DNA from 4 places in the Rhizobium lentis genome. Region 4 is predicted to be linked to each of the others. Evidence: predicted binding sites of a transcription regulator. Region 4 holds the regulator's gene; each other region holds the start of a gene.
The links. The regulator PhoB, encoded in region 4, activates phosphate uptake and scavenging genes when phosphate is short. The targets are predictions, from matches to a motif close to TGTCATNNANCTGTCAT.

Region 1 (2,200 bases), 670 kb from region 4:
CGCCAGAGCGTTTCGATGCGGCTGATATCGTCCTCGACACCATCCGGCAGCGCGATCCTGGCTTTTGGCCGGCGGATATTCATCGGGCAGGCGGCGCGGAGCGCCCGGAAACCCGAAAGCATTTCCATCGAAACCGAACGGACCAGCGCCCGCGCAGCGCGATCTGTCGGCAGAAGGCCGGCATCGGGAGAAAGCTCGGCGGCATATTCGATGATCGCCAGCGACTCCCATATCTTCAATGCGCCGTGCTTGAGAAGCGGCACTCGCCCGGTCGGTGAAATCGCCTTGATATTGGGATTGCCACTGGGATAGTCGAAGGGGATCAGCACTTCCTCGAAATCGATGCCGGCGCCCGTCAACGCCATCCAGGGCCGGAACGACCAGGAGGAGTAGTTCTTGTTGGCGATGTAGAGTGTCGGTCTGTCCATGGGCTTCTCCCGTTCAGGCGTCGAAATCGAAGATCAGCAATTCGTGGAAATGGTTCATATCCTCGAACACGCAGAATGCCGGCGGCGTCAACTCGAAAACGGGAGCCTTGCGGCGGATATCCTCGGCCACGTCGTCGAGCATCGCCTGCCAGCGCGGCAAGGCCTCGTCCTCCAGCCGTTCAATCGCATAGGCGAAGGTGATGTGAAATTTGTAATCCTCATGGTTGGGCTGGCGATAGCCGAGAAGATCGGCAAAGGCATCGCGCCAGGCACGCATGATCTTGCGGTCCTTTTCCGTCGCCCCGTCGACAAGCAGACCCGATGGGCGAGCTTCGACGATGGCGACATTGAAGGGGTCGGTCATCGAAAAACCTTCGAGCCGCGCCGCCATCAGCTTGGTCATGTCGTCGACCGGCGTCTCGAGCGGGAGATCGTTCGGCCAGTATTCCGGCCGGCGCCTGGTCTCGATGATACCTTCGAAAAGCGTCATGTGAAGGCTTGATATCGGCGTGAAGAGAAACTGCTGGGCCTCGGGCACCACCAGATATTTCTCCCGCGCCTCAATCAGCACCGTCTGCGTCCGCGAACCTTTCTCGATATGGCAGACGACGGTATTGCCGGCTTCCGGCAGAAAGCCGCCGGCCTTGCGATAACGACTGCCGAGATGGGTGGGCGGGTTCGGATTGTGCGTCTTTGAATAAAGAAGAAGCTCGGGAGAAAATGTCGTGGGGGTCATGGGCGACTCGGGGCTCAGGTTGGACTGCATTCGCCCATATGGCAGAACCAAGAATGTCAGATGACGGCCGGTGCACCAGCCAGAAATCGGATTGGGCTTTCAGAAGCGCGATGTACAAATTTCAAAGGTCTGGAGCGCCGTTTGCGTGTCCGAGGACGCACGGCGCTCCGGTGGTGTCTAACGATAGGCTCTGATCTCATTCATAGATGCACTTGATGTAGTCGCCCGAACCTTGCCCACGCCGCTCGATGACGCCGGCAAGCCGGCGGAGGCCTCGTCCGGGTTTGCCGGCATTGCGGTCGATCGGGTTCGGCAGCGAGACGGCAAGCAGCGAGGCCTGGCGGCGCGTCAGCTTCGCGGCCGGCACCTTGAAATGATGCTGGGCCGCCGCCTCGATGCCGTAAATGCCGGGACCCCATTCGGCGATATTAAGATAGATTTCCATCAGCCGCCGCTTCGACAGGACGAAATCGGTGGTGACGGCGAGCGGAAGCTCCATCGCCTTGCGCACGAAGGAGCGGCTGTTCCAAAGAAAAAGGTTCTTCGCTGTCTGCATCGGGATCGTGCTGCCGCCACGCGTTGCCTGGCCTTTCAGCGTATCCTCGACCAGCATGCGCATCTCCGCCCAATCGACGCCGCCGTGAAAGCAATATTGACCGTCCTCGGACATCATCACGGATTGCACCAGGACCGGAGAGATTTCATCCAGCGATACCCATCTGCGGTCGTAGCCACGCAGCAGCACGAGATCGCGCAGCATCAGCGTCGAGACGGGATGGATGAAAGGCAGCAGGTAAAGCAAGATCAGCACGTAGGGGAGGATCAGCACGGCCAGCAAGGCAAGAACGATGCGTTTTAGCGCAGGCCGATTTTCGAACCATCGCCGACGGGCCGGCATGTCGGCGATATCCTCTCTGTCAGGCGCTATATCCAATGTCCCTAGCCCATTTCGCTCCCTTTCGTTCTCATAACGCCTGCGAGGCGCATATGCCAGAGCACATCGGAAATCTTGCGGCGGTCATCGACAATTCCGTTG
Region 2 (2,200 bases), 760 kb from region 4:
ATGTTCCTGCTGCAGTTCATGGGCAACCGCAGATAACAGGCGCACAGAGATCGAAAAGGCGGCTTCGGCCGCCTTTTTTATTGCGCCGGCTTTGCAGGAGTGGTTCTAGAGGAGCCCTGCCCTCCCGCTGGACCATCTGCCAATGTCCTTCCTCCTGCGCGATGCCTCGCAAGCCGACATTCCCGCGATCGCCGATATCTATCGCGACTCCGTCCTGAACGGTGTTGCGAGCTATGAGATCATCCCGCCCTCTGAGGCCGAGATGATGCAGCGTTTTGCCGCGATCGTCGGCCAGCAATATCCCTATATCGCCGCGGCAGATGTGGATGGAAACCTCCTCGGCTATGCCTACGCATCGGCCTTCCGTACCCGCCCGGCCTATCGCTGGATGGTCGAGGATTCGATCTATCTGGCTCCGGAAGCGCGCGGTCGCGGCATCGGCAGGGCATTGATGGCCGAACTGATCGACCGCTGCACCGCCCTCGGTTTTCGTCAGATGGTGGCCGTCATCGGCGGCGCAAGCCCCGCCTCGATCGCGCTCCATCTCAAGGCGGGCTTTGCGGAAGTCGGCCTGATGAGGGGCACGGGCTACAAGCACGGCCGCTGGCTCGATACGATGCTGATGCAGCGCAGCCTCGGCGACGGCATGACGACCGACCCGGATGCGTCCATCTATCCCGGCACGCTGTTTACTGGTTGATACGACTTATTTGTCGACGAGCTTCAGAGCCTTGTCGAACACCTTCAACACCTGATTCAGCTCGTGACCGCGCTTCAGGATCATTCCGTTGGTATTGACAACGGAATATGCGCCCTGCTTAGCCGCAAGCTTCGGGTTCTTCTCGATCCGGAAGAGCGGCATTTCGCCGGAGCGCTTGAAGACGGAAAAGACCGCCCTGTCCTTCAGATGGTCGATGGCGTAATCGCGCCATTCGCCCTCGCCGACCATGCGGCCGTAGATCCAGAGGATTGCATCCAGTTCACGCCGGTGGAAGGTCACCGGAAGCGGGTCCTTGCTTTGCCTGTATTCCCTGAGATCGACGACGACTGAGGAACTATTGTCGACGAATCGGCTTTCGCCGTGTCGCAAATCCGGCTGATCTGTCATCAGGTATCCCAAGGCCTCCGCTTGTGACAGGAGAGTGACAGTTTGCCCGAGCCGCCGCAAATTGCAAGAGTGCGGCCTGTCACATTCGGCCGCATTGCAGCGTCACACGTGCAAGGACGGTGGGCTGGGGAGGAAAGGTCGCTTTCTCCGCAGTGCCGCATTTCAGTCAAAACAGCGCCTCATTTGCAGGAGAATTATGCATCCCGGTTTGGCGCCAGCGCGCCAAAGGGCCCGGCGGAGCGTATCGACCTTAACCCCAGCCCCGAATACGCTCGGCCGGGCCGCCCGGCCCGTCATCCCCAGCTGGATGAACTCCTCAGATATTTTTGCCAGCCATCACTACGGTCGCGCCGAGGATCGCAGCCGGATCGCCGTCCGCGGTCGCTGCTTGCAGCAGGATTGCGCAGCCCTCGAGCTGCGGCCGCTGCAGGACGCTCGCCGGCAGCGTCAGACTGGTCGCCTTGCCGTCCCACATGCCGACGGTTTCGACATTGGTGACACTGTGCAGATAGGAGATCTTCTTGCCGCTGTTTTCGCCTTTTTCGACCTCGATCGTCTTTTCCTTGTCGAAATAGACCATGACGACATTGGCTTTGCCCTGTCCGGCGCCGATCTTGATCTCCAGTTCGTCGCCGCGCATCGCCGCGCTGATGGGAATGGTCAGGCCGTTGCCATCGCTGCTGTCGCTGTCGATCCGGCTGTTGATGCCATTCAGATCGGAGCCGGCCAGATGGCCGCGCCCGTTGACGATCGCCTGCGGCGTATAGACGTTGCTGCGGCCCATCGTCCTGGCATAGCCGTATTGCCGCTCGGTATTTTCCTTGGAGCTCAGCGTATCGGCCCAGCCGAGATAATTCCAGTAATCAACGTGATAGGCGAGCGCGATGACATTGCCCTGGTTCACCAGCTTGCGGAAAGCGGCATCAGCCGGAGGACAGGAGGAGCAGCCTTGTGAGGTGAAAAGTTCGACGACGCCTTTCGGCGTGCCGTCTTCGGCATGCAACGGGCCTGCAAGAGCGACGCCGGCGATCAGCGGAATCATAAAACGGGGGGACATTCACCTGCACCTCTTTTTCAGCGCCGTCGGCGTGG
Region 3 (2,200 bases), 350 kb from region 4:
ATCCGCCAGCCCGAGCTCGGCGAAAGCCTTGGTGATCGATTCGTGCTTGCGGTAGGCTTCGCCGATGCCGGCGAAACGTTCGGCGGGAAACCAGCTCGTCGCCTTTGACACCGGCCGCTTGTCGGCCTCGCGCAGCGTTTCCAGGCGGATCACCTGCGCTCCCGGCTTTAGGCCCAGCCAGCGGGCGATCTCGGCGCTCGCCTCCTCCTTTGCCTCCTCAAGCAGAAGACCGCGCATCTCGCGCGCCTGATCGCCGATGCCGGCCGTAAAACGGGTGCGCCGGGTGATCGGGAAGTTCAGTCGTTCCTTGCGCTCGATCAGCGTGCCGCGACCCTGCACCGCACGGACGATGCCTTCCTGTGCCAGCGCCGCCAGCGCACTGCGCACGGTATGCCGGTTGACGCCGAACTGCAGCGCCAGCCCGGTTTCCGGCGGCACCATGCCTGTTTCATCATAGGCACCGGCACTGATCGCCTCGCGTATCCGGTCGGCAATCTGACGCCAGAGCGCCACGCCGGTCTGCCTCTGCACCTGCTTCAATCCAGCCATTCCGCCCCTGCCACTTCCATGCCTATTGCCTTACAGCGCCCCTCGCGCCGCGAAAAGACGCGCCGCGAAAAGACGCGCCGCGCTGCAGGATGTCACACCCTTGTCACGACATCGATTTAAGTCTAGATGTATCTTGTATGGTTGTCTATATCAATAGACATTTGGGGAGAGCGGCGATGATATCAGCGGAGAAGAAAGACGCTGCCTCGCAGTCGGTATCGGGGCGCAAACGCGCCGCCGACCTGCTGGCGCGCGCGGAGCGGAGCGAACTCGAGGCCGTCTGGGATGCGCTGTCGGAAAAGCCTGCGGTACATCCGGTGCGCGGACCGGAGACTGGTTTGGTGATGGTGCGCGGCCGCATCGGCGGCGGCGGCACTCCCTTCAATCTCGGTGAGGTGACAATGACGCGGGCGACGGTCCGGCTCGGCTCGGGCGCTATCGGCCACGCGCAAGCGCTCGGCACCGATCGTGAGAAGGCCCGGCTTGCGGCGATCTTCGACGCGCTCTGGCAGAACGAAGCGACCAAGGATTTCGTCGAACAGGCGCTGCTTGCACCTATTGCCGCGCGAATCGCCGCTGCCGAGCGCCGCAAAGCGGACGAGACGGCAGCGACGCGGGTCGACTTCTTCACCATGGTACGGGGAGACAACTGATGGGCCTCACGACAGAAGCCTTGACCGGTGGCTTTGCCGACCCGGTTTTCCATGCCCAGAGCGTCTTCAAGATGCTGATGGACGGCATGGCGCGTCCCGGCACGATCCAGGCCGTTGAGCCCGATATCGCTCCGCCGGCGCCGTTCGGCATTGCCGCCGGAACCATCGCGCTGACGCTTTGTGACCATGACACGCCAGTCTGGCTTTCCCAGGGATTGGCGAAATCCGCCGTGCCGGAATGGCTCGGCTTCCACACCGGCGCGCCGCTGACCAGCGAAAAGGCCGAAGCGCAGTTCGCCTTCACGGAAACCGGCACCGCGCTTTCCTCCTTCGGCCTGTTTGCATCAGGCACGCAGGAATATCCCGACCGCTCGACGACCATTGTCATCGAGCTCGCAGAACTCGAAGGCGGGCGCAAACTGGCGCTGATCGGCCCCGGCATCCAGAGCGTGACGGAGATCGCGCCCGTGGGGCTGCCGGAAACCTTCCTGCGGCTCTGGACCGAGAACCGCGCGCTCTTTCCGCGCGGCATCGACATCGTGCTGACCTCGGGCAGAAGCTTCCTCTGCCTGCCGCGCACCACCAAGATCACAGCAACGGAGATCTGAGCTCATGTATGTTGCCGTGAAAGGTGGCGAGGCCGCCATTGCCAATGCTCACCGCTTGCTTGCCGATCGCCGCCGCGGAGACCGTTCGCTGCCGGCGATCGGCATCGACCAGATCGTGGCGCAGCTGGCGCTCGCTGTCGACCGGGTCATGGCCGAGGCCTCGCTTTTCGACCGCACGCTCGCCGCGCTCGCCGTCCGCCAATCGCGCGGCGACATGATCGAGGCGATCTTCCTGCTGCGCGCCTACCGCACGACGCTGCCGCGTTTCGGTCATTCCAGGCCGCTCGACACGGCTGCTATGATGATCGAACGCCGCGTCTCGGCGACCTACAAGGATCTGCCGGGCGGCCAGCTTCTCGGGCCGACCTTCGACTATACCCACCGCCTGCT
Region 4 (2,200 bases):
GAGGAAATGGACTATGTGCCGGCCGGCAACGTGGTCGTGCCGATTTCCCGCCGCCTCGGCCTGACGGAGCTGACCGAACGCACCTGCAAGTGGCCGGTCGGCGATCCGCTCAAGGACGACTTCCACTTCTGCGGCTGCGAATCCCCGGACAATTCGCCCTATTGCAGCTATCACCAGAAGCTTGCCTACCAGCCGGTCAACGAACGCCGCCGGGCGGCCGCTCGGGTGAGCTGAGGGGCGATCGCCGGACATGAAAAACGGGCCGAGCGGCCCGTTTTTTATTGGTTCGCGCCAATAGCGCCGCTCATTCAGCGTCGACCACCGGTCTCGACCCGTCCTTCGGCCCCCGCTTACATGCCGCAACGTCTCGATTCCCTCTTCTCCCCTGCGGGGAGAAGGTGCCCGTAGGGCGGATGAGGGGCCGGCGAAGCCGGTCCTTCCCAACAATGCCATGTGAACTTCGGTCGTGTTGGGCGCTTGCCGTTGACGTGATGGGATAGGTGATGACGGGAGGGTGTGCCGTGTGGCCCCCTCATCCGCCTGCCGGCACCTTCTCCCCGAGGGGAGAAGAGATTTGCCGCACTCTTTCCGTTCCCCACCAACCTCTCATGGGGCACGTCCCCTCACCCCGTCCGTGTTCGGGAGCTCAAGCTTCCATCGAATAACCGGCGCCACGGACGGTGCGGATGACGTCCTGCATGTTGGAGAAGTTCAGCGCCTTGCGCAGGCGGCCGACATGGACGTCGACGGTGCGTTCGTCGACATAGATATCGTGGCCCCAGACGCCATCGAGCAGCTGTGAGCGGGAGAAGACCCGGCCCGGCGACGACATCAGGAATTCCAAGAGGCGGAATTCGGTCGGGCCGAGGCGGACTTCGCGGCTCTTGCGATGGACGCGATGGGTTTCGCGGTCGAGCTCGATATCGCCGCACTTCAGCACCGAGGACAGCACCTCGGGGCGTGCACGGCGCAGCATCGCCTTGACGCGGGCGACGAGTTCGGGAGTCGAGAAGGGTTTGACGACGTAATCGTCGGCGCCGGTCGACAGGCCGCGGACGCGCTCGCTCTCCTCGCCGCGCGCCGTCAGCATGATGATCGGCAGCCGCTCGGTTTCCGGCCGCATGCGCAGGCGCCGGCAGAGTTCGATGCCGGAGACGCCGGGCAGCATCCAATCCAGGATGAGAAGGTCGGGCGTGCGTTCCTGCAGCCTGATTTCGGCCTCGTCGCCACGCAGAATGGTATCGACTTCGAAGCCTTCGGCTTCAAGATTATAGCGAAGAAGTACGCTGAGCGCTTCCTCGTCTTCAACAACTGCGACTCTCGGGATCATGCGTGTCCGTCTCCTCGCACACGAGCCTTAAACCGGGGGCGATTTAAACAGGCGTCCTGCGCAAATTCAGAAATTGGCTGCGACCTCTTTGCGCGCCCCGAACGGGCGCGCACGCAATCGATTGATCGGAAGATTATTCCGTCGCGGCGCCGACGGTGTTGGCGCTGTCATCCTTCGGGCGATCGCCTTCCGGCTGCGCGCCCGTCGCCATGTAATAGATCGTCTCGGCGATGTTGGTGGCATGGTCGCCGATGCGCTCGATGTTCTTGGCGCAGAAGAGCAGATGCGTGCAGCTCGTGATGTTGCGCGGATCTTCCATCATATAGGTCAGGAGTTCGCGGAACAGCGAGGTGTACATCGCGTCGATTTCGTTGTCGCGCTCGCGGATAGCGGTCGCCTTGTCGGCGGCCCGTGTCGTATAGACGTCGAGCACTTCCTTGAGCTGGACGAGCGCCAGCTCGGAGAGATGCTCGAGGCCGCGGGCGAGCTTGCGTGGAACGCCGGTGCTCTGGACGGCGATAACGCGCTTGGCGGTATTCTTGCCGAGGTCGCCGACGCGTTCGAGATCGGCGGCGATGCGGATCGAACCCATGATCTCGCGCAGGTCCGAGGCCATCGGCTGCCGGCGGGCGATGGTGACGATCGCCTTGTCGCCGATTTCGCGCTCGGTGTGATCGAGGATCACGTCGTCGGAGATGACCTTCTGCGCCAGCGCGGTATCGCCATTGACCAGCGCACGGACGGATTCGGCGACCATCTGTTCGGCCAGGCCGCCCATTTCGGAAATCCGCCTGGAGAGGAACTTCAGATCATCATCATAGGCAGAATAAATATGTGTCGATGCCATGGGGCTTTGTCCTCGAATAAGGG

Region 1: the regulator PhoB is predicted to act here: its motif matches at 1,214-1,230, upstream of J0663_RS08075 (DUF1868 domain-containing protein).
Region 2: the regulator PhoB is predicted to act here: its motif matches at 1,132-1,148, upstream of J0663_RS07660 (DUF2794 domain-containing protein).
Region 3: the regulator PhoB is predicted to act here: its motif matches at 640-656, upstream of phnG (phosphonate C-P lyase system protein PhnG).

Annotation. Positions count from the first base shown of each region.
Region 1 covers NZ_CP071454.1:1,682,426-1,684,625, reverse strand. Annotated here, with positions in the region: gene J0663_RS08080 (glutathione S-transferase family protein) at 1-428, opposite strand, end outside; gene J0663_RS08075 (DUF1868 domain-containing protein) at 442-1,164, opposite strand; gene mtgA (monofunctional biosynthetic peptidoglycan transglycosylase) at 1,361-2,098, opposite strand.
Region 2 covers NZ_CP071454.1:1,592,291-1,594,490, forward strand. Annotated here, with positions in the region: gene J0663_RS07650 (Bax inhibitor-1/YccA family protein) at 1-36, shown strand, start outside; gene J0663_RS07655 (GNAT family N-acetyltransferase) at 143-700, shown strand; gene J0663_RS07660 (DUF2794 domain-containing protein) at 707-1,108, opposite strand; gene J0663_RS07665 (DUF1223 domain-containing protein) at 1,425-2,165, opposite strand.
Region 3 covers NZ_CP071454.1:2,000,666-2,002,865, reverse strand. Annotated here, with positions in the region: gene phnF (phosphonate metabolism transcriptional regulator PhnF) at 1-549, opposite strand, end outside; gene phnG (phosphonate C-P lyase system protein PhnG) at 726-1,202, shown strand; gene phnH (phosphonate C-P lyase system protein PhnH) at 1,202-1,810, shown strand; gene J0663_RS09510 (carbon-phosphorus lyase complex subunit) at 1,815-2,200, shown strand, end outside.
Region 4 covers NZ_CP071454.1:2,354,313-2,356,512, reverse strand. Annotated here, with positions in the region: gene J0663_RS11330 (GcrA family cell cycle regulator) at 1-234, shown strand, start outside; gene phoB (phosphate regulon transcriptional regulator PhoB) at 647-1,330, opposite strand; gene phoU (phosphate signaling complex protein PhoU) at 1,464-2,177, opposite strand.